Regions from separate parts of the Paenibacillus sp. 2KB_20 genome, predicted to be linked through region 1. Evidence: riboswitches for the same ligand, from Rfam matches in the RefSeq annotation. Region 1 holds a riboswitch; each other region holds the start of a gene.
The links. A riboswitch is a leader RNA that binds a small molecule or an ion and turns the genes downstream of it on or off. The one in region 1 is predicted to bind cyclic di-AMP.
Positions count from the first base shown of each region.

Region 1 (7,490 bases):
GGCGAGGATCTTCCAGCCGCGGCGGGCCTCCTGGTCGATCCACATTTCACAGGCGGTCATGCCTGCATAATGCTGTCCTTCAGCGGTACGGTCTACAGCCACCCACACGATCCATACCTGGCGTCCATTCGGCACTTCATCCCGGTTCATGCTGAAACGGATACCCTTCTCCACCTTACTCTTCGCGTGCATGGCTCCAATATCCACTCGGGCCTCGCCATTGTCGATAATGACAGGCGACAGACTGTTCAGATCGATGGAGCCTGATCCAAACCCTTTATGCTTACTCTTACTATTAATAATATTCAAAGCAATCGGTTTCTTCGCACCCTGCTTCTGCTCTTCATTCTCCACTGCTGCCGACCTCCTATATCAGAGCCGATTCCTTACGTATCAGCTGCTAAATTGATAACCTTTGTCCCAATAATTTTATTTTAACTAATAATCCCCCAAAAGCAAACATATACATGCACTAGATGCTTGTCAACGGGAGGTTGTTCGATATGGTCCCACCACGTGCTAAAGTCTTTCTATCATCCCTGCTTGCCATAGGTTTGCTTGCAGGATCGATGCCGATATTTCTGAATCCAGGGTCCTCAGCGTCTGCTCTTGCCCCAAATGCGGGCAAGCCCTCCGTCTCTGCTGTGGAGAAGGCCCCTCTCTCACCGCCTAAGGTGCAGCCTAATATTCCTGCTCCGGCCTTAAGCGACCGACTAGTGGAATATCATATGGATGTTCGGTACGAGCCTGAGGAGAACAAGCTTAAGGGCAAACAGACGCTCACTTGGACTCATCCAGGCAAAAAAAGCGTAAACGAGCTGTACTTTCATCTGTACCCCAATGCATTTGCTTCCAATGATACGACTTTTATGAAGGAATCGGGTGGCCGGCTTCGTTCCGATCCCATGCCAGACGACGGATTCGGCTCCATGACGATTACCAGCGTGAAAACAACCGAAGGTCTGGCCCTGACCCATCGCCTTCAATTTGTCCAACCTGACGACGGTAACATCAAGGATCACAGCCTTGTCAAGCTCCGATTGCCTAAACCCATCAAGAGCGGCGAGAGTGTCACCATTCACTTGGAGTTTGAGGTCGAGCTCCCCAAAATATTTGCTCGCATGGGTACCACCGAGAATTTTATTATGGCGGGGCAATGGTTTCCTAAAATTTCGGTCTATGAACCGGCTGGTCTTCGCGGAAGAACAGAGGAAGGCTGGAATCTTCATCAATACCATGGCAACTCCGAATTCTATTCTAACTTCGGCATTTACAGCGTTCGCATCAGAGTACCCGAAAATTACATTGTTGCTGCGACTGGATTCCCTACCAAGCCTGCCCAAAAAATTAACGGGGAAAAAATTTATCAGTTCTATGCGGATGATGTGCATGATTTTGCCTGGTCGGCATCGCCGAACTTTGTCACGGCAGAAGAAGCATTCTCCGCACCAGGCGTACCGGGCGTCCGCATCAAGCTGTATCTCGATCCAGCCCATAAAGACTTAAAGGAGCGTTACTTTGATGCCGCCAAGTCGGCACTCGCTTCGTTTGGAAAATGGTACGGAACCTATCCGTATTCCACGTTGTCCATCGTCGTTCCGCCAGAATCGGGCAACGGTGCAGGCGGCATGGAATACCCGACGCTGGTCACGGCCTTCGGGGCCAAAAACGATTCGCCGGGGTATGAGCTGGAGCGGACCGTCATTCATGAAATTGCCCATCAATATTTTTACGGAATGATCGCAAGTAACGAATTTGAGGAAGCGTGGCTGGACGAAGCCTTCGCAACCTATGCAGAAGAACGAGTGATGGAAAAAGAATACGGGATTACCTCCAATACGGCGGCTCAGGGAGCATCCATCACTTCCCCTGCACCGCTGAAGATGGAATCCTGGAAATACAGCTCGCACGAAAACTACGCACTGAATGTTTACACGAGGGGCAAGCTGGTGCTGCAAGGCATCGAACGGCAGGTCGGTCCGCGGATGATGGAGAAGATTCTTCATACGTACGCCCAGAAATACCGCTTCAAGCACCCGACCACGTCCGACTTCCAGAAAGTTGTAGAGCAAGTAAGCAAAACGTCCTGGCAGCCGTATTTTGACCAATATGTATATGGAAGCCAGATGGCGGACGTTGCCATCGACGTGATCAAAACCAAAAATAAAGGCACGGCGGAACATCCTCGGTATGAATCTACGGTCAAGATAACGAGCAAGGACGGGGATATAACCGATGTGCCAATCGTGTTCGCCTTTGAGGACGGCAAAACGGTGGAGCGAACTTGGAGCGGCAAGGACCGAAAAGTTACTTACACCCTGGAGTACAGCACTCCGCTCGCCTGGGCCATGGTTGATCCGAAATATTCCATCGTCCTAGAGAATAAACACATCAATAACTATATGAAGGCAGGAATGGATCCGAAGGTGGTTACACGCTGGAATCTCAGTATTACCAAGCTTGTGGAGACGCTGTTCGGCAGCCTGTCATGGTGAGGGGGGAGCACATGAAAAGTTACGCAGGCCAAGGGTGGATCAGTGTTAAAGACCAGCTATACGTCTCGATTCTGCTCTTCTTATACCGTTTGCTGTGGGGATACTGCCTGTACCGACTCGTAAAATCGGCAGTCGTTCCCCTTCTTATGCGATATCCGGATTCTGCCCCTAACGAGCTCAGCCGTCTTTTATTCTTCTACGAGGGCGAGATGAGCCTATCCCTGAGCAGCACGGTCCACACCTACGCATGGCTTCTGGCCGGTTTGCTCTTGATCAGGATGATCTTCACCCCGCTCATTCGGGCCGGCATCTTCTACAACCTTCACCAGGAAGCTAAGGGCGAGCGCGGTTTATTCTTCTTCATTGGCATGCGGAAACTGTGGAAACCCGTAACGCTATTCTATCTGATAGAGCTCATTCTCACCTTTGCGCCCGGTTACTGGATTCTGCCCAAAATCCTTCCGATTCTGCTGAATGGGATTCAAGAGCCTGTTCTGCTGCTTCATGCACTGCCCTATGCAGCTGGGTGGTTCTTGTACGCCTATCTGATCCGCCTGTTATTGCTCTATATGCAATTCGGGCGCACTGGGGGGTTCGGTATGATCAGCTCTATTCTGGCACTCTTCCGCCGCTTGGGCACGGCAGTGCTGTTGTCCATCACCATCGGCGGATCAGCCTGTGTCATTCTGTTGCTCCTGAGCTCGGCTTCGCTCTTCTGGGCCGGGTTGATCGGCTTAATTATTCAGCAGGCCTCTTATTTCCTGAATGGACTATTCCAAATTTGGGTAATTTCCACCCAATATCATTTGTGGAGAGATTCCTCCTCACAGCATTCCTAATCGTTACAATTCGTTACCCTGAAATGGTGAATCATGCTCGCGAATAAGCTGTAATCCGAAGTGACACGTTTTTATCTCGAGCTTGATTTTACAAAGAATAAGCATTCATTTATCCTCTATATTACAAATTTCTGAGCGCCAAATTACAAAAAAACCTGTTTCCCCAAGATGGGGACAGGTTTTTTTGTTTAAAAATGATCTTTCCTCGTTTGCCAAATTGTTAATACTCTGCTAAAATAACGAATATGTTAGTAACAACTTTGTCATCTTTACTGTAACTTTTTTGTTGGAACGATGTAAATTCGTTAACTATGTTGGAACGTCAGACGTCAATGAATGGGTTCATCAACATTTTAAGGAGCCGAATTCCCATAACGATATGGGAAGCGGGGGATCCGTTTTGGGTGAATTGATCTCGCAAGAGAGGGATCATAGGGGACCTTTCAACCGAACCCTTAAGCTAACCTCGCAGGCAATGGAAGGAGCTTTTTGTTTTGAAAAAGAAGTTAACGGCTGTTTCTCTCGGCCTCGCACTCGCACTCACATTAGGGACCGGAAGCGCTTTCGCCGATTCCAAATTAAATACAGCAATCAAACCAGCCATTGGTGTCTCTTATAAAACGGGTGGAACCACAACGAATGGTTTTGACTGCTCCGGATTCACCAGCTATGTTTACAAGAAGCTTGGCCTTAGCCTGCCGCGAACGTCTGCAGCTCAATACAAAGTAGGAACGGCAGTATCCAAGAGCAACCTGAAAGCTGGCGATCTCGTGTTCTTCAACACATCCGGTAGAGGTATCTCTCATGTGGGTATTTATGTTGGGAGCGGCAAATTTGCTCATTCCTCATCTTCGCGTGGTGTCATGATCAGTCCGCTAAGCCAGAGCTATTACGCCAACCGATATGTAGGCGCTAAGAGAATTATGAGTCAGAATACGTACAAATCTGTAGCTGTGAACTACAATTAATGTTGGAACTTTATTGATTTACTCTTATAAGAAGCCCTGGGTTTATGAGATTGTGCCGATCTCATCCAGCGGCTTTTTTCTTTTGTTGATTGTGTGTATACCTTTATAACGTTTAAGACAACGAAAAAGTTTCCACTTTTCAAAAAAAAATGAATGCAGATATTGAAATGACTTCGTTTGGTTATTCCATCCTCAATATCCTCTTATTCTTTATATACCCTTCTCTCTCTTCATTAAACACCGTTTTGGAAAAATATTGATTTTATCTGACGCTTCGACAGCTAATGCGATTGAAAAATAGCAAAATCCATCAAGAAATAATTGCCAATCCCGCTTACTGTCTGATAGAATGGACGCAGTAACAACTTTGTCATTAATGTAAGTGCTTTAATACATAGATTGCTATGCCTCGCGGCAGCGAAAAGGAGCTTTCCATGCTGAAGAAAACATTATCAACAGCAGCCCTTAGTATCACACTGCTATTCACTTTGGGCGTTGGCAACGTGTTTGCTGATAGTGCGCTGGATCAGGAAATCGATAAGGTGCTAGGTACACGATACAGCTACGGCGGTACGACCACGAGCGGATTTGACTGTTCCGGCTTCACCATGTATGTATATGCCAAACTCGGTTTGAAGCTCCCGCATCAATCCGGCTCTCAATTCGACATGGGGACAAGCGTGTCCCGTAAGGATCTGCGCGCTGGCGATTTGGTGTTCTTCAACACATCGGGCCAGGGCATCTCCCACGTCGGCATTTATGTCGGCGATGACAAATTTGCCCATGCCTCGACCAACCGCGGCGTGGTTATCAACCGCCTTGCAGAGGAGTACTATGATCAGCGATACGTGGGTGCAAAGCGTATCATGAGCGATGATACGTATGAAGAGTCGGCTGGTGAATCATCCTAAGCTTTAGAGGCTAATCATCCCTATACATACCGCTTGCCCGTTAAAGGAGCCCTTACCTCTCTTTGACGGGCTTTTTGATGCGACTTGGATGTTCGGAAAAGGGTTATCATTCATATATATGATAGGAGGACTTCACCAATGGATGCAACACCGATTTCATTTCACACCGTAGTCATGCGTGAAGAGCACGCAAAGGAAATATGCGCCTGGACCTATCCTCCTCCCTATAATATCTATGGCTTTCTTCCCTGGGAGCAGATGAAAGGACTTGAGGTCGAGTTTGGCGATCCCGACATTCGCCAGAGGCAGTACATCTCGATTCTGGATGAACGGGAGGCCCTGTGGGGATTTGCCCAGCTGTTTCCGATGCACGAGGTGACACGAATCGGACTTGGCATGCGGCCTGATTGGTGCGGGCGCGGAATGGGTAAACGGTTTATGGAGGCAATTGTTCGGGAAGCCAGGCGGAGGCGGCCTGTAGACGAAATCGACCTTGAGGTGTTGACCTGGAATGAGCGCGCGATCCGCACGTATCAAAAGGCAGGCTTTCATGTCACCGATACGTATGAGCGACTTACACCAACGGGAAATGCCCTTTTCCACTGTATGGTGTATGAGCCGCCGGCGAATGAGGAATAGTAATCTTTGTCTATATGAAAAAGCACAATTTTGTGTACTTTTTATGAAGCCACGCCGGATAGTTGCTTTTTTTGTCACAACTGGCTATGCTGTCTATGGATGTTGGTTTATAATGGAGACAAGTGCAAGAGTGCAGTATACATAGAAGGGACGATATGACGATGCAAAAATGGATCATGAGCGGATTGTTCTTCGTCGCATGTGCGTTGGCTATCGCGCTGATGTTTACGCTCCCAGGTAAGGAACAGGTGGCTCAGGAAGAGAAGCCGACCATGCCGGAAGTGACTCTCGATGCTGCCGCAGCGGAAGCCACAATGAAAGCAAGCTGTATTAGCTGTCACGGCGACCAACTTCAAGGCGGCGCTGGGCCGGCTTTGAATCAAGTAGGCGGACACATGGATGCGGACGCAATCTTCAACGTTGTAACCAAAGGTCGTAAGGGAATGCCTTCCTTTAAAGATCAACTTAAGCCTGAAGAAATCGCAAACATCGCGCTATACCTTGCTGAGAAAAAATAAATCAGCTTATACGCAAAACACGCTTGCACCTGGAGTTCTTCCGGCGCAAGCGTGTTTTTATATATTCGGGATCTCTGAGGGGACTAACCGTCCCCCCTCCTATTGTGCCGCCTTGCCATCCTTCGAACGACTCTTCTCATAGGCTTCGTTAAACTGCTGCGCTTCCTTAATATCCACAGCCGTAATGCCACCGTCGTCCCAAGAGGTGAGACGAAGTGTAACGACTTTATAATCTATGGTGATGTAGGGGTGATGTCCGAAAGCTTCTGAAATAGCTGCCACTTCATCAACAAAAGCGATTCCCTTCATGAAGGAGGAGAAGGTATACTTCCGTACAATCCATCTCCCTTGTTCAAATTCCCAACCCTCAAGCTTTTCCAGATGAGCCTCTACTTCTTGCTGCGTATAAAGCATCTTTTATCTTCCTCCCCGAAAAAAACCTATCTTAAAGCCGACTTACACGTAATATGGTCTTTCTGTCATCTATTCTATTCTGCCCTGTATCTGTTGATAACTGGAGTGATTACACAAGAGCCACAAAGGCCAACTCTTCTTCACCAATCAAAATATGTATTCGATGGTTCGTTTGATCATGCATGACCACGCCGCTGCCAACATTAATCACCGGCTCTGTGCCTAGCGCATAGAACAAATCCTCAGCCAGCGCTTCATGAACCTCATTTCTCTCGGCTTCACCCAGATTGCCCCAATCCTCAGCTTCCATTTCAAAGAAGACATAGCTGTCGGTAATTCGTCCGACTGCCTCGGTCAGTTCTGCCAGAATTTCGCCGTAATCTCTTCCGTGTTTAACGCCCATCTCCATCACTCCTTTCCTTGCCGTACTTAGCTTCGTTTCCCTTCCTTCCATTATACCGGAAATTACAACTAAAAAAAAAAGCCCGACCTGACGATAAATAGGATAACGCCCCACAAAAGGGGTCCGGTTCTCCATGAGAACCGTTCTGACGAATGGATTCGTTATTTTATTTCTCACGGATGAGGTGTGGTATGGAAATTTCAACAATTATAGGCTTAATAATCGGTATCGTCGCGGTACTGGTGGGCATGGTTCTGAAAGGTGCCTCCCTTCTCGCTTTGTATAATCCGGCAGCCTATCTAA
Region 1 covers NZ_JBFRHH010000024.1:34,217-41,706, forward strand. Annotated here, with positions in the region: gene AB4124_RS32795 (YwhD family protein) at 1-354, opposite strand, end outside; gene AB4124_RS32800 (M1 family metallopeptidase) at 504-2,495, shown strand; gene AB4124_RS32805 (hypothetical protein) at 2,507-3,334, shown strand; cyclic di-AMP (ydaO/yuaA leader) riboswitch at 3,684-3,824, shown strand; gene AB4124_RS32810 (C40 family peptidase) at 3,829-4,302, shown strand; gene AB4124_RS32815 (C40 family peptidase) at 4,740-5,213, shown strand; gene AB4124_RS32820 (GNAT family N-acetyltransferase) at 5,352-5,852, shown strand; gene AB4124_RS32825 (c-type cytochrome) at 6,014-6,370, shown strand; gene AB4124_RS32830 (4a-hydroxytetrahydrobiopterin dehydratase) at 6,470-6,784, opposite strand; gene AB4124_RS32835 (hypothetical protein) at 6,894-7,187, opposite strand; gene motA (flagellar motor stator protein MotA) at 7,379-7,490, shown strand, end outside.

Region 2 (7,490 bases), on a different contig from region 1:
AGCCGCTGCTGGCTGACACAGGAAGGTCACTCGAAGGGAGGAGAAACCGCATGAAAGAAACACCTTTATTAGAAGTAAAGAATTTGCAGAAATCATTCACGGTGAAAAAAGGATTCTTCGGTACGTCCAAGCAGCTTCGTGCCGTGGATGGAATCTCCTTCGCGATCCATAAGGGCGAGACCTTCAGTCTGGTTGGCGAAAGCGGCTGCGGCAAATCGACGACAGGCCGCTTGGTGACCCGTCTGCTGGCGCCAAATAGCGGCGAGGTCCTGTTTAACGGAACAGATATTAGCGGATACAATGAGAATCAGATGCGCCCGCTGCGCAAAGACATGCAGATGGTTTTCCAGGATCCTTACGCTTCCCTTAATCCAAGGATGAAGGTCAAAGAACTGGTCGCAGAACCCTTGCTCATTCATACCAAGCTGAGCACCAAAGAGAGGGACAAACTGGCTTGCGAGCTGCTGGAAACGGTCGGATTGAACAGCTTCCATGCCGAACGCTTTGCCCATGAGTTTAGCGGCGGTCAGCGGCAGCGGATCGGCATTGCCAGAGCGCTGTCCGTGCGTCCGAATCTGATCGTAGCCGACGAACCAGTATCAGCGCTGGATGTTTCCATCCAATCGCAGGTGCTGAACCTGCTGCAGGATCTTCAGGAGGAATACGGCCTGACTTATCTGTTCATCTCCCATGATCTCAGCGTGGTTGAGCATATCAGCGATCGGATTGGTGTCATGTATCTGGGCGCGCTCGTGGAGACGGCCGATAAAGATACGCTGTACGACCGCCCACTGCACCCTTATACTCAAGCCCTGCTGTCCTCGGTACCTGTTCCGGATCCGAAGCAGAAGAAGGAACGGATCATTCTGAAGGGAGATCTGCCGAGTCCGGTGAATCCGCCCACAGGCTGCCGCTTCCATACACGCTGTCCATCCTGCATGGAAGTGTGCAAGCAGATTACACCGGTTTATCGTGAGGTGGAGCCGGGCCATCAGGTGGCATGCCATTTATATGACGAAGAAATCATGAAAAATGCTTAACAGCGTTGATTCTCTTATATAGGAGGGAAGGCCTCGATATGAATATCACAATAGATGAAGCTTCATTGGCAGATACTTCGATTTATGTGGTTTATGAGGGCGAGGAGTCTCATTTCCGTTTAACGGAATCTCGAAAGCATAGTATGAAGCTGACTTGGTTCTATGGCCGCTCTGATCAAGAAGCGGACGATCTCGTAGTTGGAATGGGGCAACGCTCGAACCTTACGTTGGAGCAAGTGCGCAGAACAGGCGCATCCGCTGCGAGAGCACTGCTCAAGGAAAACAAATCAAGTGCAGCGCTGATCCGAGCTTCAGCCCGTGATGGTGGGGCTTCTTCTCGGATATCTATAGAAGAAGAACTCCAGGCGTGGGTTGAAGGATGGATGTATGGATTGTATCAATTCAATAAGCATCGTGGGGTTACGGCCAATCTGCAAGTTCTGTCCCTAAATCTTCGACAGGAAGATTGGCAGGGGCTTTCCCGTGAAGAGATGGAAGCCATCATACAGACGGCAGAAATCCGAATCGAAGGGACGCAGCTCACCCGAGACCTGGTGAATGAATCACCGGAAACGCTAAATCCGGAAGCGTTTGTTGTGGTTGTCGAGGATCGTTTCAAGAAGGCACCCGTTCAGCTTCATGCGTATCGCGGACAAGAGCTCCATGATCGGCAGATGAACGGTCTGATCGCTGTGGGTGCCGGCAGCAAATACGAGCCTGCCATGATTGAGATTTCCTATAATGGGGTGGATTCCGAGAAGGAAAGTCCTCATATTGTGCTCATTGGCAAAGGCGTAACCTTTGATATGGGCGGGATGAACGTCAAAATCGGCCGAGACATCAGCGATGCACGTATGGATATGGGAGGCGCTGCAGCCGTCGTGGGTGCCATGGATATTCTGGTATCGCAAAAAGCTCCGGTACGCGTAACGGCGCTTATAGCCGTTGCGGATAATTTATCGGGACCGGATGCAATGCTTCCTTCTTCCGTTGTTCATTATCCGAATGGTTTAAGCGTTCAGGTAGCGAATACGGATGGGGAGGGGAGATTGATCATTGCGGATGCGCTGCTGCATGCAGCGAAGCTTGGCGCAGATAAGGTGATTGATATCGCAACCCTTACCGGTAATGTCGGAGCCGCACTGGGCTTGGAGATTGCGGGCATCTGGGGTGATCAACAGATTACAGCCGATTTGGTTGAGATCGGTGAGCGTAACGGAGAGCGCCTATGGCCTATGCCGCTGATGGACGAGTACGAATCGGATCTCAGAAGCGATTATGCCGATCTGAAAAATGTGGGTACGTCAACTTTGGCAGGCGCTATAACGGCTGCGCTGTTTATCCGTTATTTTGTGGCGGATTCCATGAAATGGGTGCACATCGATATGGCGGGCACGGTTCAGTATAAAAGAGAATTTCCCCACTCCGCAGCGGGGGCTACCGGCTATGGTGCAAGATTGCTCGCCGATTATGTGGAGAAGCAGTTTCTCCATGCATAAAGAATCAACTTCAGTAAGGAGTGACGACGATGCTGCTTGAAATAATCGCAACATGCGTGGATGATGCCATCACAGCAGAGAAGAATGGCGCGGACCGTCTGGAATTGATCACAGCGATAACCGAAGGCGGGCTTACGCCGGGAATCGGGCTTGTTGAAGAGGTTGTGAAAGCCGTTCAGATTCCTGTACATGTCATGGTCAGACCACATAGCAGATCCTTTGTGTACAACGAACATGATATAGCTACCATGATGGCCGAAGTTAAGGCGGTCCGCAAGGCAGGTGCAGCTGGCGTTGTGCTTGGCATGCTGACTCCGGAAGGGAAGATTGACGAGGACTCCTTGGTCAAAATGCTGGAATGGACAGGAGATATGCAAGTCACGTTCCACCGGGCTTTTGATGAACTGAAGGATCAGTTCGAAGGACTGCGTACATTGCAGAAATACCCGTCGGTTACCCGTGTCCTAACGTCAGGAGGGCCGGAGCCTGCACCGCAGGCCATCCCGAGAATTCGGGAGCTTGTAGAACAAACGGCAGGCAGTGAACTTAAAATATTGGCCGGCAATGGTCTGAAGTGGGAAATCATACACGATTTTATCGACCGGACCGGTGTGAGCGAGGTCCATTTCGGCTCAGCTGTTCGGTACGGTCGATCAGGGCTGAAGCCCATCGATCCGGTCGAGCTGCGATCGCTGGCTGAGAGCATACATCAATAGAAGTAGCAAACCTATCGGAAACAGGTGAACAAAAATTGCAAACCGTATGGAATAAACAGCAAGAATTTGTGGTTGGCGTTGACCTTGGGGGTACGAAGATCGCGGCAGCGCTCTTTGATTCCGAAGGACAGCTGCTGAACCGGGAGCAAATGGAGACAGCGGGTGCGCGTACGGCTGAAGAAGTGGTCGCGAGAATTACGAACATGATCCGCAGTGTGTCGGACGGCCACCCTCTTCGAGGCGTAGGGATGGCTTCACCCGGAACAGTTAACAGTAGGGAGGGGATTGTCATTCATGGTACGAATCTGCCGGAATGGACGAATGTCCCCCTCAAAGCCTGGATGGAACGTGATCTGCATACGGAAGTACAGGTGCTGAATGATGCCAATGCAGCCGCATGGGGAGAGTATGTAAGAGGTGCCGGAAGAGGGTCGACGAACATGGTGTACGTGACGCTAAGCACCGGCATCGGCTCAGGGATCGTGCTGGATGGGAAGCTGTTCCTGGGCAGCAGTTCATTTGCTGGGGAACTGGGACATCATATCATTGATCCGAACGGTCCGCAGTGCAATTGCGGGAGCCACGGCTGCTGGGAGGTATTTGCTTCAGGAACGGCCATCGGCCAGGCAGCATCCCAGCGGATGCTCACCCAGCCCAGCGTAATTTCTGAACTGGCCGCAGCCGAGGCGGGAGTGAACGCTAAACATGTTTTCGAGGCTAAACGTCTTCATGACCCCGTCGCAGTAGAGGTCATCGATCGAGCCATCTATTATATGGCGCTAGGACTGGTTAACGTCATTCACAGCTTCAACCCCGATCGCATCGTGATTGGAGGGGGAGTAAGCAGAGCGGGCGATCTTTTATTTCCGCAGCTGCGGGAAATGACAGATAAGCTGGTCATGCCATCCTATTTAGGCACGTACGAGATCGTTCCTGCAGGACTTCGGGACGATGTTGGTCTGGTTGGAGCTGCGGCCTTGTTCCAGTAGCATAGGTGTAAAGAGAACGTTACGGATAGAATAAAGGATGGAATAGAGGTTAGATAAAAAGCGTTCGGATCGGCGACGTAGTTTCATGTTAACCGAGCTTAAGCGAATTAGACAAAAGCCGCCCTTCAGGGGGCGGCTTTCCAATTATTCATAGAGAGCGGGAAACGGAGCGATCATTTTTTTCGTTATAAGTCCGTAACATGTGACAAGTGATAGGCGTGAACCGTAAGCCGTCATCCGTTTTCACTGGAGGCGAGTTTTTGGTTTCCTGGTTAGGTTTGTTTGTATCCGACAAACAATAAGCGGTTGCTCACACTTTCCCGCGATGCCGGCGGAAACCGCCGGCTCCAAACCCGCACGTGGGATGACCTGCAGGCTTGGAGCCGGCGGCTGCCGCTATTCCATGTACTTGGATGCGTCAAACGTAATCATGGACGTATGATTGGCATGTTCAATCAGTGAAGAGAGCTTGGTTACTTCGCGTTCCTTCTTCCGCGCTTGCGCCTGATAAGCTTCCGGATCATATAAAGCGACGTTGAACAGCGTTACGGCACCATCTCCGCTGCCACGGCTGCTCTGCCGCTCCAGCTTCTTGCGGGAGCCGAGATGAGCAAGTTGTCCGATATCGCTGCGGATCTGTTTGGCCAGCTCGATCGCTTCCATGATGGTCATGTCGGAGCCGTTCCAGCTAATGGTTTGCGTTGTATTGGAGATTGCCATCAGCAAATCCAGCTTTCTGTAATCCGCGGCGGCGGCTTCGATTTCTTCCGTAATGGCATCCACACTGCGTGCAGGATATTCCGCCGTTTCCCCTTTTTCAATGATTGTGCTGCTGTTGTTCAAGCGTTCCGACATCAATTGATTCAAGAGACGGTTGATTGCTGCCCGGACTGCCAAAGCTTCAGCCATCGTGATTTGTCTCATAAGTGATCGATCACCTCTTTAATTTCATTACTGATTATGTAAACGCATAGGTTTGTAAAAAGTTGCTAGATTATTAAAAAAAGCAGTTCGAGAAGGAAAGCAGAGTTACATAATTGTCATGACTGTGTGAAGATGGTTAAAAAATAGTCGGCCGGAATTAACCATCTTTACGACAGCTCCAAACATAAAACGATAGATTTTTAGGATATGATTGACAGCATCCTTGCTTGTATACTATATTAAGAGAAGGTTACAAAACGTTAATGAATTTTGCCGAATTTCGTTTGGAAAACGGGGGAACCGTCTTGGGTGAATTACTCTTGTATAGAGAGTATAGGGAACCTTCAACCGAACCCTTAGCTAACTCCGTAGGCATCGAAGGAGAGAACATATTTTGAAGAAGTTTGTCATCACTTTGCTAGGGTCTGCAATTATTTTTTCTTCCGGTGCCGTATCAGCATTTGCTGATCAACAACCGAATTTTCAGTATCAAGTGAAGCAATTGGTAGGAACTCCATACAAATGGGGCGGAACGACCACTAGCGGGTTTGATTGCTCCGGATTTATTCTGTACATGTTTAGAAATTTTGATATGGATCTTCCACGCACTTCCCAAAGCCAGGCTCAAGCCGGTGAACATGTGGATCGCGAAGATCTGCGGGTTGGAGATTTGGTATTCTTCAATACAAGCGGCAGCGGAATTTCTCATGCAGGCGTTTACATTGGTGACGGACAATTTGCGCATGCTTCCAGCAGCAAGGGAGTCAGAATCAGCAAGCTTAGCGATTCATATTACGAGCCACGTTATGTCACGGCACGTCGTGTGTTGAGTCAAGAAAATTATGCGAGACTGGTAGGAAGCGCAAGCTAATTGGATTACATTGCAGTTTAGGGTTCAATACATAACCAGAAAGCCTGACAAAGGGTTGTCCTTGTCAGGCTTTCTTTTTTTTAGATATCAGAAAGTATAAACTTCGAAGCTTGTGACTTCCTGATATCGCAAGAAAAACGTCTACTAACTGCGGTCTGTCATCTGTGAAAGTAGCGTCGATAGAAGTTTTTCTTACTATAAGTCTGTCAATCCCCACAGGGGTTGTTCGGTTACTCCTTAACAACAGAGGCATTCACAGCTGCTTCCATCCCGTTATTATAGAGACGGAACAAGCCAAGACGCCAGAAAGCAGCGCCTTTCAGATCATAGCGTTTGGCCAAACCGAGCTTATCGTCCACGGAAGTGGCTGTTTCGCTGCTTAAGCTGATGCCAAGCAAAAGCTTCTGCTTCGGGACACCTGCTTGGAGTGCCAACTGGATCGCTTGGTCCACCAGGCTGTTTGGTTCGGGTACCTGAGATTTGGTTCCGACCGGATTGTACTGATAAGCCATAACGATGAGATCATCGGCGATGGAGGCCAGCGCTTTGTAATCGTAACCTTTATAGGCGCTGTTCAATGGCGGCACCGCTAAGGACAGAGCAATGTCATGCGGCAATGCTGCCTTTAATTGCTTGACATAATCATTGAGCAGCTTCTGCTGGTTTACGACATCCAGTTTAAAACCGAGCCCTTCAAAATCAAGTACAACGCCGCCGAAGCCGTTCTCCGTTACCGCGGATGTGATGCCTTCAATGGACTTTTGGCGCAGGCTGCTGTCGCTCAGTACTTTGGTTAATTCGCCGTTTCCATCTAAGGCATAGACCATGAGGTATGGTTTAATCTTCTGGTCCGTAGCATCTGCTACCATCGATTGCGGCGTAACGTCACCGGCCGCAGCGGGCAGGCGGTACTCGTCGCCTTGAAGCGTGAACTGACCTTCACGATCGATGCGGCTCCATCCAAAGGCGACTGAATTCATAGATGCAACAAGATCCCGTTCTTGGAAAGATTGCAATGCATAGAAGGCTCTCAAATGCATCTCGCGCTGCGGCGATACAAGGGAGACCGTGCGAGTTGCCTGATTCCAGCCCACATCGACACCGAAGTGGCTGCTGAACGAGCTAAGCGGGATCAGTACACGGCCTTCCCGTTGAACCGGCGGGGCCGCAAGCTTCACTTGTTTTCCATTGACCGTTGCTGTCGTGCTTCCCACCTGAAGTAACACTTCAGTCGATTGGCCTTTCACACTGCCGATGGCCTTTACGGTTTGCGTCTTGCTATTCCAGGTGATTTGAATGCTCAGCGCTTCACCGACCGTCCGGAATGGAACGTAGGTGACCCCTTTGTCTACCCGCGGAGCCGCATCGAAGGTTAGCGTAACATCATCCAGCTTTACCGATATGGCAGGCTCAGCATATACCTGACCAACATGGGGTGCGGTGCCGAGCAA
Region 2 covers NZ_JBFRHH010000007.1:578,928-586,417, forward strand. Annotated here, with positions in the region: gene AB4124_RS21615 (ABC transporter ATP-binding protein) at 1-54, shown strand, start outside; gene AB4124_RS21620 (ABC transporter ATP-binding protein) at 51-1,040, shown strand; gene AB4124_RS21625 (leucyl aminopeptidase family protein) at 1,079-2,539, shown strand; gene AB4124_RS21630 (copper homeostasis protein CutC) at 2,569-3,255, shown strand; gene AB4124_RS21635 (ROK family protein) at 3,291-4,244, shown strand; gene AB4124_RS21640 (hypothetical protein) at 4,641-5,168, opposite strand; cyclic di-AMP (ydaO/yuaA leader) riboswitch at 5,430-5,559, shown strand; gene AB4124_RS21645 (C40 family peptidase) at 5,563-6,039, shown strand; gene AB4124_RS21650 (stalk domain-containing protein) at 6,270-7,490, opposite strand, start outside.
Region 2: another riboswitch for cyclic di-AMP. It lies ahead of AB4124_RS21645 (C40 family peptidase); the one in region 1 lies ahead of AB4124_RS32810 (C40 family peptidase).

Region 3 (7,490 bases), on a different contig from region 1:
CAGCACAACGGTGTTGCCCGAGACGATGGCCGCCGTGGTCATGCCTGCCATAATCGCGAGCGGAAAGTTCCACGGCGGAATGACGATGCCGACGCCGAGTGGAATGTAATAGAGATGATTTTCTTCCTCCTCATGAACCGTTAGCGGCTGGGGCGCGCTTAGGCGCTGCATTTCGCGTGCATAGAATTCCATGAAATCGATCGCTTCGGCCGTATCCGCATCCGCTTCGGCACGCGTTTTTCCAGCTTCCAGCGTCATCAGTGCGGAGAATTCAAACTTGCGTCGCCGCATGATTGCTGCAGCCTTATACAAATATCGTGCCCGTTCGCTCGGCGCGGTGTGTTTCCACGTCTCAAAAGTCCGTGCGGCTGTCTGAATGGCTTGTTCCGCAAGTTCGGTATCGGCTTGGGATAAAATGCCGATGACCTGACGTTTACGGGACGGATTGACCGACTTTAGGGTACGCTCCGTATGGATTTGGGCACCGCCGATAACCAGAGGGTACGTCTTGCCGAGTTCGGCTTCGACCGCGGATAGCGCAGCATCGTATAACTTGTTGTTCAACTCGTTTTTGAAGTCCAGAAATGGTTCATTCCGAAAAGGTACTCGCATGGGAGGCCCCTCCTTAACATGATATGATTCGGAGCTTTAGGTTTATGGTCCAGCTGCTGAATGCGTCATGGTGGGGTGTTTAGAATCTCTTGGTGAAAAGCTCGATGTTTAGATATGTATGTCTTTCTGCATGCCGTCATGATTTTTGCATATGAGTTAAGATAGAGTGCATTTTGGTTTGCCTTTTGCAAAGGGGGAGCTCGCATGGACGGAACCGAACTTTACCGTAAAGTGATCCTGACGGTGTCCGGTAATAAATTCGTGAAGTGGTTGTCGATCAAGTATGGCCGAAAACTGGCGGGCAGATTCATAGCCGGCGATACCTTGGACGAGGCGCTGGATGAAATTGAGAGGCTGAATGAGAAGGGCATTCTCGTCACGCTCGATCATTTGGGGGAGGGTATCACGACGCTGGACGAAGCGGCCGGGTACCGGGAGGAGTATTTAAAGCTTGTAGAAGGGATTGCCAAGCGGGGAGTGAAATCGAACGTTTCGCTGAAGCCGACGCAGATGGGCATGGCACTGGACCCCGAGAAGGCTTACGAGAATATCAAGCTGGTGGCGAAAAAGGCGAAAGAGCACCGCAACTTCGTTCGTCTGGATATGGAGGATTCGCCGTATACCCAGGCGACGATAGATATGACGCTGCGGCTCCATAAGGAGGGGCTGACCAATGTGGGGACCGTGATGCAGGCCTACTTGTTCCGTACGGAGGAGGACGTCAAGAATTTAATCAATGCCGGTGTTAATCTGCGGCTCGTGAAGGGGGCGTACAAAGAGCCGGGAACGATCGCTTTTCAGCAGAAGCGGGAGGTCATTGACAACTATAAGAAATTGATCAAAATGCATTTTGATCAGGGTGCCTACGTTGCGATTGCTTCGCATGATGACAACATCATCGACTGGGTGAAGGTGTTTGCCGAGCAGAGCCACATAGACAAACAGGAATTTGAGTTTCAGATGCTGTACGGGCTGCGGATGAACGATCAGGCAGCGCTTGCACAGGACGGCTACCGCATTCGGTGTTATATGCCCTACGGAACGATGTGGTACCCGTATTTTACGCGGCGGCTGGCGGAGAAGCCGGCCAACCTGATGATGGTGCTCAAAAATATGTTCAAGTGAGCGGGGGAAAACAATCAATTGAAAGTGAAGCGAGGACGGTAGCTCTCTAGCTACTGTCCTAGAAGAAATAATACGCCTCCGAGCAGTCCATCAGGAAGGAACGCTCCAGCGGCAAGCTGCCTAACCGCTTACGGGTGATGTGCTGTTGCCGATTGGTCTCCAGATCGGCGAGCGCCGATACGGCGAGCTGCATCCGGGCGGATCCCCACTGGTGCTGCTTCTGGGCATAGCGAACGGCCTCGGTCACGGACATGCCTTTCAGCCTCGTAAAGACGGCTGCCCAGCGGACTAGATCCGTGAATTCCCTGTTGCTTGGCAGCGCATATTCGGCATAACCGGCCGCGTCTTTGCAGCTGATTTTGAACAAACCGCAGTTCCAATCTCGTTTGCTCCAGGGGATAAAGCGTTCAGCCGAGCCCTGGTCGAAACGCAATATCTCCATATGGCGGATGGGCTCTACACTTAATGCGGGAACTTCGGTTTCGATAACGGATGTCAGTGCATCCTCGATGAATTTCGTCATGATCTACGCTCCTTTATAGGAATGTTATATGCACGGTAAAAAGGCCTGGTGAGCAGAGATCCCCCGCTCTCCAGGCCTTTTTGTCGTTAGAGGCCCTGCTCCATTGGCGATTTTGGTTCCCCCGTCTCCCCATCTGTGGGGAGCTCAGCGTATAACGAATGTTTCGAATAGATGGATGAATCATACGCCGGAGGAAACTAAAAGTAAATGATCATATGGGACGGATATATTCCGAAAATCGATGAAAACCGTGTAAGAAAACGTGTACATTCAGTCGTGTCATCGATTATCATGGCAAAATCTCGGTATCTCGATAGATTGCGATAAATACAAGAAAACAAGAGAAATACATAGTATAGAGTAGTATTCGAGAGATAATGAAGCGATACTGGTCAGTTCCTGTTCGACATAACGCCACATGTGTTTTTGCTCACATTTACTTCCTGCAGGGCCAGACGTATGATACGAACTATGAATTGACGGACATCAGCGACAGGCAAACGGGCAGCCGTTCCATGAAGGCCTACAGACAGTGTGAGAGCTCAGTTGGGCTCTTTTATGGATCGAATCTCGGGCGAAGGCGCCATGGGTCTTCGCTGAAATTGCAGGATGATGCGACTCTCACCGCTCGAACCTGATGCTGTGTTGTTTTGCCGGACCTGGATGTTTAGTCAATGGCTAATAGAATAACATGCTACTCGTTTTCAATTTTCGCTGAGTCCTTGAATGGAAAAGGAACGGGGGAACCAGTCGGGAGATGAATCTATCTCTCAGGGGTGAATCCCATGGACAAGATAACGGTCTATGGGTAGGGCGACTCTCACGCCCGAATCCGTCAGCTAACCTCGTAAGCGTATCGAGAGAGGCAACGATTGTCGTGGACTTGGGCCACGGTGTATTTCACCGTGTCCTATTAAGGAGCCTGCGGGAAGAGTTCTTCTCTTTCCACAGGCTTCTTTGTTGTTGTCTTCTCTTTCCGAACTTAGGAGGAGAACAAAAGATGGAGAAATCGCAGGAGTTTATCCTGGTATCCGCACCGAACAAGGCCGGGGAAGAATTTATCCGCCAGCTGATCTTTAAGCGCATTTCGTTTGTGGCCATAGCCAACAACCGGGTTGAACAGGAGAGGCTGCATGAGCTGGGCTGCACCAACATGATACTAATCGATACAAGGGACGAGCAAACCTGGATCATTCCCGAGTTTCCCGTCAGCAAGGTGTTTCTGTTCGAGAGCAGCTTGAATCTATGCTGCCGCTATTTACGGATTTGCCGGACCTGGACCACAGAGTCGATTTATGTGATTACCCATTCCAGCAATCCGCGATTGATATACAAAGGGCTGGGTGCCGATGTGGTGCTTCATACGAACCATCACCAGGTATCCTTCCTGATTTTGTCCATTGTCAGCTAAGGTCTTGGCTGATATCACAACGAGGTTTTAGGAGGTTATATTCATGCAGGATTTATATATGGTGCTCATATTGGGAGGAACCTACGGACTGTTCATGCTGTTCATGTCTTGGTGTGGGCGCGTGGTTTCTGAACCGGAGGCGGATTAACCATGATGATCATTTTGGTATGCACGCTCTTTATTTTTCTGTACTTGATTTATGCGCTGATTCACCCTGAAAAATTCTAGGGAGACAGCTGAAGGAGGAAGGCATTCGCCATGGGCATTTTACAAATTGCCATCGTTATACTCGTTCTGGTGCTGCTGGTAAAGCCGCTTGGAACTTATCTATATCAGGTGTTTCGCAATGAAGGCAATGGAACGGACAGATGGTTCTCCTGGGCGGAGAAACCGCTCTTCACACTGATTGGTTTGAAAGAACGCAAGGGAATGACGTGGAAAGGTTATGCCATCAGCTTTGTGATGACGAATATCGTGCTGGTCGCGTCTGGGTATTTGATTCTGCGGTTGCAGAGAGTACTACCCTTCAACCCGAATGGCATCGATAATATGGAATCGACCTTGTCGTTCTCTACGATCATCAGCTTTATGACCAATACGAATCTTCAGCATTACAGCGGGGAGTCGGGGTTATCCTATATGGCCCAGATGGCTGTCATTACGATGATGATGTTCACGTCTGCGGCAACCGGGCTCTGCGTGGCGATTGCTTTTATCCGGGCGGTGACTAGCAAGGGCTCAACCGTCGGTAATTTTTTTGAGGACTTCGTCAAAGCTCACACCCGGGTGTTCATCCCGGCTGCGTTCATCATTGCAATGGTACTGGTTGCGCTGCAGGTGCCGCAGACCTTGAAGCCTACGCTCAGCGTCACGACGCTGGAAGGTAGCGAGCAGCAAATAGCCGTAGGGCCAGTAGCTGCGCTTGAATCGATCAAGCATCTGGGCACCAACGGCGGCGGGTTTATGGGAGTGAACTCGGCACATCCGTTCGAGAACCCGTCCCCGCTGACCAATGTCATCGAAATCCTGTCCATGTGGAGTCTCGGGGCGGCACTTCCGTATACGTTCGGTTTATTCGCCAAGAGCCGCAAACAGGGCTGGATTATTTTCTCGGTGATGATGACCTTGTTTATCGCTTTCCTGTCGCTGAACTATGCCGCTGAAACCAATGGCAATCCGGCGCTGAACCGCTTGGGCATCGATGCCTCGCAAGGCAGCATGGAGGGCAAGGAGGTCCGGTTCGGGGTTGCTCAATCTTCTCTGTTCACGACGGTGACGACCGCGGCCACAACCGGGTCGGTCAACAACATGCATGATACACTCACGCCGCTTGGAGGGATTACGCCGCTGTCCCTGATGATGCTGAACTCTGTTTTTGGCGGAAAGGGCGTTGGGCTGATGAATATGCTTATGTACGCGATATTGGCGGTGTTCCTGGCCGGTCTTATGGTTGGTCGAACCCCCGAATTTCTAGGCAGAAAAATCGAGGCGCGGGAGATGAAGCTGATTGCGATTGTTATCCTGGTGCATCCATTTATCATCCTGGCTCCGACCGCCCTTGCGCTGATGACAGATGCAGGGCAGGCAGGCATTACCAATGCGGGCTTTCATGGCATCTCGCAAGTATTGTACGAATACACGTCTTCCGCTGCCAATAACGGTTCCGGATTTGAGGGTCTGTCAGATAACACGCCGTTCTGGAACATTACAACAGGACTGGTCATGCTCTTCGGCCGTTACATTTCGATGATTGCCCTGTTGGCGGTGGGCGGCTCGCTGATGCGGAAGCAATGGGTTCCCGAGACGCTTGGGACGTTCCGGACAGATAATAAGCTGTTTGCCGGCATTCTCATTGCAGTGGTTCTGATTATCGGTGCATTGACCTTCCTGCCTGTACTTGTGCTTGGTCCGATTGCTGAGCATCTGACGATCCGTTAATAGAAAAGGTGGCCTATTACCATGAATAATACGAGAAAAAAAGTGATGTCCAAAGAGATGGTTCGTCAGGCGCTCAAGGAGAGCTTCACGAAGCTGAACCCCGTCCTGATGATGAGAAATCCGGTCATGTTTGTGGTGGAGGCCGGCACCCTGGTTGTTTTGCTGATGACGTTATTTCCGTCCTATTTCGGGACAGAGGGCAGTATCGGATTTAATCTGACGGTGTTTGTGATTTTGCTGTTGACGCTGCTGTTCGCTAACTTCGCAGAGGCGCTTGCCGAAGGACGCGGCAAGGCGCAGGCCGACTCCCTTAAGCAATCCAAGCAGGAAATGACGGCTCATAAAGTGATGGAGAACGGAGGGGTACAATCCGTACCATCCACGGATCTTCGCAAAGGAGATATCGTGATCGTTACGCAGGGCGAGATGATTCCCGGGGACGGGGAGGTCATTGCGGGCCTTGCGTCCGTTGACGAATCGGCGATTACCGGCGAGTCCGCGCCCGTCATTAAAGAAGCCGGCGGCGATTTCAGTTCGGTTACCGGGGGTACCCGGGTTGTCAGCGATACGATCAAAATCCGGATTACGAGCGATCCGGGGGAATCGTTTATCGACCGAATGATTTCGCTTGTTGAAGGAGCCGCCCGCCAGAAGACGCCGAATGAAATTGCTCTGAACACGTTGTTGATCGTCTTAACGCTGATTTTCCTGATCGTTGTCGTTACGCTCGCACCGATTGGGAAGTATCTTGGCATCGAGCTGTCCGTTCCGGTGCTGATCTCGCTGCTGGTGTGTCTCATCCCGACCACGATCGGGGGCTTGCTGTCGGCGATCGGGATTGCCGGCATGGACCGGGTGACGCAGTTCAATGTGCTGGCGATGTCGGGCAAGGCGGTGGAGGCAGCCGGTGACATCAATACAATGATTCTGGATAAGACGGGTACGATTACGTTTGGTAACCGGATGGCCAGCCAGTTGATTCCCGTCGGCGGTGAATCGCTTGCCTCGGTTTCCCAGTGGGCAGCCGTGAGCTCGCTGCAAGACGAGACGCCGGAAGGACGCTCGGTATTGGAGCTGCTGAAGAAGGAAGGCCTCGAAGTGGATGAAAGCATGGCGGCTGGGGCAGAATTCATCGAATTTAAGGCTGAGACCCGGATGAGCGGCATGGATCTGAAGGATGGACGGAAAGTCCGCAAGGGCGCGGTGGATGCCGTCAAGGCGTGGGTGCTGTCTCAAGGAGGCTCCATCCCTTCGGATTTGACGCCAAACAGTGACGCCATCGCGACAGAGGGCGGAACTCCGCTCGCTGTCGCCGTGGATAACCGCATCTATGGTCTGATCTACCTTAAGGATACCGTGAAGCCGGGCATGAAGGAACGGTTTGAGCAGCTGCGCCGGATGGGCATCAAGACGATTATGTGCACGGGCGACAATCCGCTCACCGCGGCGACGATTGCCCGTGAAGCAGGTGTCGATGATTATATCGCCGAGAGCAAGCCCGAGGATAAGATTGCCGTCATCCGCCGAGAACAAGCCGAAGGGAAGTTAGTAGCGATGACCGGTGACGGTACGAACGACGCCCCGGCGCTGGCCCAGGCCGATGTGGGGCTGGCGATGAACAGCGGTACCACCGCAGCCAAGGAAGCGGCTAATATGGTGGATCTGGATTCAGATCCATCGAAGATTATCGAGGTGGTTGCCATCGGCAAGCAGCTGCTAATGACGAGGGGCGCGCTGACCACGTTCAGCGTCGCGAACGATGTCGCCAAATATTTTGCCATCATACCGGCGATGTTTGCAGCCGCCATACCAAGCATGAATGTTCTCAACGTCATGGGACTGGGTTCTCCCATGTCGGCGATTCTGTCTGCGCTGATCTTT
Region 3 covers NZ_JBFRHH010000002.1:343,082-350,571, reverse strand. Annotated here, with positions in the region: gene pruA (L-glutamate gamma-semialdehyde dehydrogenase) at 1-612, opposite strand, end outside; gene AB4124_RS07395 (proline dehydrogenase family protein) at 817-1,737, shown strand; gene AB4124_RS07390 (hypothetical protein) at 1,796-2,260, opposite strand; cyclic di-AMP (ydaO/yuaA leader) riboswitch at 2,963-3,130, shown strand; gene AB4124_RS07385 (hypothetical protein) at 3,261-3,671, shown strand; gene AB4124_RS07380 (potassium-transporting ATPase subunit F) at 3,822-3,899, shown strand; gene kdpA (potassium-transporting ATPase subunit KdpA) at 3,930-5,609, shown strand; gene kdpB (potassium-transporting ATPase subunit KdpB) at 5,631-7,490, shown strand, end outside.
Region 3: another riboswitch for cyclic di-AMP. It lies ahead of AB4124_RS07385 (hypothetical protein); the one in region 1 lies ahead of AB4124_RS32810 (C40 family peptidase).

Region 4 (7,490 bases), on a different contig from region 1:
ATGTCGGCATTGTCGCCTCCTCCATCAACCAGCCCGGCTTAAACTGTATTCCGCTGTTTGATGACCATCTGGAGCTTGTCATCCCGTCTTCACACCCGCTGGCGGAGATCGAGGATGTCGGCATCGAGCAGCTTCAAGGCTTGCCGATGATCATTTTCTCAACCGGCACTTGGTACCGCAAGTTGACGGATGACCTGTTCCACCGCTGGGGCATTATGCCGGATATTCGGATGGAGATCGATTCCTTCGAAGCGATCGTCAGGCTCATCCCGACCTGCAAGGCAGCCGCGCTTCTGCCCAAATCCTATCTGAGACCGCAGCTGTTGTCCGATAACGGGCTTGTCGACATTCATATTCCGGCACTCATTGAAACCCGGCGAACAACTTCGCTGATCTACGGCCAAGCCTCGGAGCTGAGCAAGGCAGCCAGCCGCTGGATTGACGAAACGGAAATCCTGTTCCGTAAGCTGGAGGAGGATAAAACGAAGAAAACCTGACGGTATATAGGGTCGTCAGGTTTTTTTCTTCTTTATTTATTTTTCGAGCATATTCACGACCTCAGACTCAAAGAGATCCACATTATCATTGGAGCCGATAACGACCATAATGTCGCCGGAGTTCACCACATCCATGGCTGTTGGCGCTACGATGATGCCGGATTGTTTATTCAGGGCCACCACGCTGACACCGTAGCGAACCCTCGTATTGAGCTCGCTAAGCGTTTTTCCGTCCATGCAGTCCGTGACCGTCATCTCCACAATCAGATAGTCCTTGGATAATTCGATATAGTCGAGCAGGTTGGGCGTGACAAGCTGGTGAGCTACCCGGATCCCCATATCCCTTTCCGGAAAGATCACCCGGTCCACGCCCAGCTTCTCCAGCGCCCGGCCGTGCAGCACCGAAATCGCCTTGGCAACGACCATGGCGACACCAAGCTCTTTTAACAAGATGGCGGATAAGATGCTCATCTGAATATCGTTCCCGATCGCCACAATCCCGCAGTCGAAGTTACGGATACCGAGCGATTTAAGCACCTCTTCGTCCGTAGCATCCGCCACCACCGTGTGCGTCAGCAGCTCGCTCATATCCTCGACAACCTCTTCACTGCGGTCGATGCCGAGCACCTCATATCCCTGTTCCATCAGTTCAAGCGCCAGGCTGGCGCCAAATCGTCCCAAACCGATGATTGCAAATTGCTTTGGTTTCATGTCTCTCCTGTACTCCTTATCCAATAATCATTTTGCCTTCCGGATGACGATATAATTCTTTACCCTTTTTTGGCCCCAGTGCATAAGCAAGCGTCAAAGGCCCCAATCGCCCTGCAAACATCGTAATACTGATCAAAATCTTCCCGAATCCCGTCAGTTCAGGCGTTAAACCCATGGAGAGACCCACCGTACCGAAGGCGGATGTCGTTTCGAATAGGATCTCCAGGAAGCTCCCTTCCTCTGTCGTTGACAGAATCATCGATACGATTAGAACGAGCAGCAGTGCCAGTAATGCAATGGTCAGTGCCTTCAGCACCCGCTCCTGGGCCAGGCGATAACGGAACATGACGATGTCTTCACGCCCGCGCATCATGGCGATAACCGCCCCCACCATAATGGTGAAGGTTGTTGTTTTGATACCGCCACCGGTTGACCCTGGGGATGCTCCGATAAACATCAGAATCACGATAAAAAATTGCGTGGCCTGTCGAAGCCCCGTAATATCTATAGTATTCGCGCCAGCTGTACGCGGCGTTACGGACTGGAATAACGCACCGAAGAATTTTCCGCCCCAATTCAGAGAGCCGAGCGTCCTCGGATTGGTGAATTCAAATATAAGAATGACGATAAATCCAACCAGCAGCAAGGTAGCCGTCATGGTGAGCACCACTTTGGAGTGCAAGGAAAGTCTCCGCTGTTTTCGGAAATCAATCAGATCGGATAATACGATAAAACCAATCCCACCTGAGACAATCAAAAACATCACGACTATGTTGACTACAGGATCGTAGACATACCCAGTCAAACTCCGAAAATCACCAAACAAATCAAAACCGGCGTTGTTAAACATCGTGACTGCATGAAAAACGCCATAATAAATCGCCTGGCCGATCGGCATATCAAACGCCCAGCGGATCGATAGAATGATGGCACCACAGGCCTCGATGATGAGGGAGTACAACAACACTCTGCGAATCAGCCTTACGATTCCTTCCATCGAGGACTGATTCATCGCTTCTTGCAGAATGAGACGATCCTTGAGCGATATGCGTCTTTTCAGAGCCAAGGCAAATAAAGTAGCCATCGTCATGAATCCGAGCCCGCCGATCTGAATCAGCAGCATAATCACGACTTGGCCGAAGGAACTGAATGTCGTTCCTGTATCCACCACAACCAGACCCGTTACACATGTTGCCGATGTCGAAGTGAACAAGGCATCGATAAATTCAAGCGGTTCACCTGTACTTGTGGAAATCGGCAGCATTAACAGCGCCGTCCCGATGAAGATAATAGCCGCAAAACCAAGCACGAGAATCTGCGGTGGAGACAACCTGAGCCAGTTAAATTTAGAGTTCAATCGGTCACCTTCTTAAAAAAAATCAAGAAAAAAAGACACTGGAAAACGCAGTGCCCTTTACGGTCTGGTTCCTGTGCTGCAGCCTACGAGGTTAGCTGACGGATTCGGGCATTTCCACAGGTCGCCCTATTCATTATTCTAGGAATAATGAAATTCACCCCAATTACATGGTTCCCCCATTTTCAGTACGAAATTCGGCTGGAATATTCGGTTCCTTGAAGCATGATGTGATTATAACGCAATCTGGTACGTAACCCAATGCCGTTTTTCACCCAAAAAATCTTTAAAAGAGCGCGAATTGGGCATATTCAAGAATACAAGCATAGGGTTCTCTAACGTTTTCGAAACCTTTCATTCATTTTCATCGATTTGTTTCATTATTCCGGATATTGGGATAAGCTGCTTATGACTTTCATAACTATGTTATATTGACTCTATGCGTACTTAATCAGGCATATCGAATACCAGTGGGAGTATCAACTTTCCTAGAGGAGGAATTTCATGAATCGTGCAAGAGAGCCCTTGAAGCTGAAGCCCAATCTCAAACAGCTCATCGCGCCTGCCGCAGTCGGCCTGATTCTGTTCCTATTATTTCAGGTGTTTCCGTCGACGAATCCGGATTCTACCGAGATGGCATCTCCGAATATCATATCCAAGGAGCAGGCTCGGCAAGCGGCTTCAAGCTTTGCTCAGGAGCATTTGCAGTTTACGGCTGCAAAAACGGATGACACATTGGTTACATATCAATCCAAATCGGAACTTTACGGATATCTGGCGAAGGAAAAGAAACTTTCGGAATACAACAAAACCTATGAAGCCAAATATCCCTATGACGTATACCGCGTTCGCTTCAGCGAGCCGGGAGGCAATGCCCTCAATGTGGACGTGCACATGCAAAATTCAGGCATCGTCGGCTTCTCGTACGATTACGCCCGCTCCAGCTATGACCGGATTGAGCTGAACAAGGGCGATGTACAAAGGCAGATGCTGCTTGTCGTCGAGGACGGCATGTCATTAGCCGAGAAGCAAGCGCTCGCGGAGCCTTGGCTCCAGCGAGCGGGCTATGACCTGTCGCGCCTTGAGCTGGTTACACGGGAAGGGGAACCCCGGCTCCGATATGTGGACCCGGAATCCAAGATTGGCGATTCCCGATTGGAGCACCGTTTCACCTTCGAACATGGGAAATTACGCTCCTATGAGCCATCCTTCTCAGTCCCGTTCGCCCATTCCGCCTATGTCAACAAGCAGACTCAGGATGCAACGCTGCTGACACTCGCAGGGTATGGCCTGTTCACCCTCATCCTTGGCATTCTTGCCATTGTGTACAGCGTAAAGACCAGAGCCTATACGTCGTTTAAGCGCGGCCTGTTCCTAGCGGTGCTGCTGTTTATCATTCAGATGCTAAATACGTATAATCTGATTCCCGTTTTCAAATCCGAGGGGATGTCGCAAACCGGTATATTCGGGATGATGATTTTCTATGCGGTCTATTCGCTCATATTCTCCGCCCTGCTCTATTTCTCCCTTGTCGGGGGCAACGGACTATGGCAAAAAGAAGACGGGCTCAATCCATGGCCGCGCGCCAAAGAACCCGGATACGGTCATTATGTACTGGACAGCATGAAGCTGGGATATATGTGGGCTTTCATCCTGCTTGGGGTCCAATCCATTATCTTTATCGTTCTGGGCCTAACCTTAAATACATGGTCCACCACGGATGCCACACAGTCGCCTTACAACATGCTCTATCCTTGGCTGTTTCCGCTGATGGCCTGGCTGGCCGGCATATCCGAAGAGGCCGTCTATCGACTGTTCGGAATCAAAATGGTGAAAAAGATCGTCCGCAATACTTTCGTTGCCAGTTTGATTACCTCGCTCATCTGGGCGCTCGGGCATACGCTTTATCCGATATACCCTGTAATTTCCCGGCCCATTGAACTGGTTATCATCGGCTTGCTGTTCAGCTACATCTTTTTGAAATATGGGTATTTGGCGGCCATGTTCTCCCATGTCATCTTTAATAGCATCTTGATGGGTATTAGCCTGATCTTGCTCAAGGACACCACCAACTTGCTGATTGGTGCTTTCTACATGGTGCTTCCTGCGCTTGTTGCGTATGCGATTTACCGTTTCAATCCAACAAAAAAAGAGAAGCCGTATGTCACGACTCCTCCTCACGAAGTGCCTTAAGAATTTCCGTTGCTAATTTCTCACCGATTGAAAGGGGCTTGAAGTCTTCGACTGAAGCCTCTTTTATTTTTTTGACCGAGCCAAAATGCTTCAACAGCAGCTTCCGGCGCTTCTCTCCAATGCCCGGGATGGAATCCAGCTTGGAGGATACCATCGATTTGCCGCGCTGTTCGCGGTGGAAGGAAATCGCAAACCGGTGAACCTCATCTTGAATACGCTGCAGCAAATAGAACTCCTGGCTGTCCCGGGGCAGCGTAACCGGCTCCGGCGGGTCTCCGACCATGAGCTGAGCTGTTTTATGCTTGGCATCCTTCACAAGCCCGCAGACCGGGATAAACAACCCCAACTCATTCTCCAACACATCGCTGGCGGCGGAAATCTGTCCCTTCCCTCCATCGACCACAATCAGATCGGGAAGCGGCAAGTTCTCCTTCAAGACGCGCTCGTACCGCCGCCGGATCACTTCACGCATCGTATCATAATCGTCCGGTCCCAGCACGGTACGGATCTTGTACTTCCGGTATTCCTTCTTGTCCGGTTTCCCATTGGTGAATACAACCATGGCCGATACCGGGTTGGTCCCCTGGATGTTCGAGTTATCAAATGCTTCGATCCGGTTCAGCGACTGGAGGCCGATCACTTCGCCCAGATTCGCTGCTGCGACCGAGGTGCGTTCTTCATCGCGCTCAATCAAGCGGAATTTCTCGTCTAAGGACACCTTTGCATTATCCGACGCCATGCCCACCATCTGTTTCTTCAAACCACGCTGCGGCACATGCACCTTCACGCCGAGCCATTCCTGCAGGGCGGCAGCCCCTCCGGCTGCATCCACGATGCCAGCGGCTTCGGCCTGCTTCTCCTGTGCCTGGGCAAGGGCTGCCTGCTGCTCAACAGATGTTCCTGCGGAAAGCGTACTCGCCGAATCCACGGCTTCCTCTGGGTCTAACACACCTTCATCCACAGCCGTTCCAGCAACCGACTCTGGATCAGCCTCGCCTCCTATTAACAGAGGCTCAGGTAGCAGAATTTCTTGCGGCAATGCAGGATTATCACTGTAATACTGGGCAATAAAAGACATAAAGTCACTGTGCGCATCGCCGTAGAACGGAAAAACGGACTTGTTGCGCTGTACCATTTTCCCTTGGCGCATGTACAGAATCTGTACGCACATCCAGCCTTTATCCACAGCATAACCGAATACGTCGCGGTCCCGCGTATCCGTCGTCGTAATCTTCTGCTTCTCCATTAGCGTATCGATATGGATGATCTGATCCCGCAGTTCTTTGGCACGCTCGAAATACAAATCCTCCGCAGCCTCCTGCATCTTGCGCTGCAGTTCCTTCTTGATCTCTTCATGCCCACCGCTCAGGAATGACGTAATCTCCCCGGTAATCTGTTCATACGCAGAATTTGGAATTTCCTTTACACATGGAGCCAAGCATTGTCCCATATGATAATACAAGCACACTTCTTTCGGCATGACGCCGCATTTGCGCAAAGGATACATCCGGTCCAGCAGCTTTTTGGTCTGCTGTGCCGCATACGCATTCGGGTAGGGGCCAAAGTATTTGGCTTTATCTTTAAGCACCCTTCTGGTCACTTCCAGACGGGGATGCTCTTCATTCGTTATTTTAAGATATGGATAGGTTTTATCATCCTTCAGCAGCACGTTGAATCTCGGCTGATGGGTTTTGATCAGGTTACACTCCAGAATCAAGGCTTCCATGTTGCTGCCGGTCACAATATATTCGAAATCGCGGATTTCCGAAACAAGCATTTGGGTCTTCCCGTTATGGCTTCCGGTAAAATAAGAGCGTACCCGATTCTTCAGCACTTTCGCCTTGCCCACATAAATAATCGTGCCTTCATGATTCTTCATCAGGTAACAGCCGGGCTGGTCCGGCAGCAATGCCAGCTTGTGGCGGATATTCTCCAGCGCCCTCTCCTGCTCCTGAAACTGTTTGGCAAAATCGTCCATGCTATCCCTCCTCTCCAAGGAGATTATATAGTATTAACCATAAATATAAAACACTATGAATAACCACATAAAGCGCCTCCGGGTTTCACCGAAGGCGCTTTATGAAAGCAGATTGCAGTCTATGACCAATCCTGCTTATTGATGTTTTGCAATGATGCCCTTCAAGGCTTCTTTGGAGTTCAGACCTACCACTTTATCGACAGGCTGGCCGTCTTTAAAGAAAATCATAGTCGGAATGCTCATCACGCCGAAACGTGCTGCGGATTCCGGATTCTCATCCACGTTCACCTTAGCAATTTTCACAGCATCACCAAGATCTGTGGAGAGCTCTTCCAAAATCGGGGCAAGCATTTTACAAGGACCGCACCATGGCGCCCAGAAATCAACTACAACCGTTCCTTGACCTTCCACTTCACTTACGAAGGATTGATCGGTAACGTTTACGATAGCCATTATATTCTCCTCCTCACGGATAATTTACATATAGTACGAACATAATTGTCGAATGGGTCGACGAATTTAGTATACCACAACCAGTCAGAAAAAGTGAAATATACTCACCTAAAGAAAGAGGATTTTACGGTTTTTTTATGCAATCTTTACAACTGATTTGCGCATTGGGTATACTACTAGTAACAAGTCGGGTGACTGTCAAGTTTTTCGTGTTGGCACGGCATGTTCACCTTTTGAGGAGGCAAGCACCATGGATGTAAACGTACGCGTTAACGATCCACGGGAGCACATCAATGAAGAACCA
Region 4 covers NZ_JBFRHH010000001.1:1,119,054-1,126,543, forward strand. Annotated here, with positions in the region: gene AB4124_RS05260 (LysR family transcriptional regulator) at 1-497, shown strand, start outside; gene AB4124_RS05265 (potassium channel family protein) at 534-1,208, opposite strand; gene AB4124_RS05270 (TrkH family potassium uptake protein) at 1,225-2,565, opposite strand; cyclic di-AMP (ydaO/yuaA leader) riboswitch at 2,631-2,775, opposite strand; gene AB4124_RS05275 (CPBP family intramembrane glutamic endopeptidase) at 3,067-4,755, shown strand; gene uvrC (excinuclease ABC subunit UvrC) at 4,727-6,733, opposite strand; gene trxA (thioredoxin) at 6,869-7,186, opposite strand; gene AB4124_RS05290 (hypothetical protein) at 7,437-7,490, shown strand, end outside.
Region 4: another riboswitch for cyclic di-AMP. It lies ahead of AB4124_RS05270 (TrkH family potassium uptake protein); the one in region 1 lies ahead of AB4124_RS32810 (C40 family peptidase).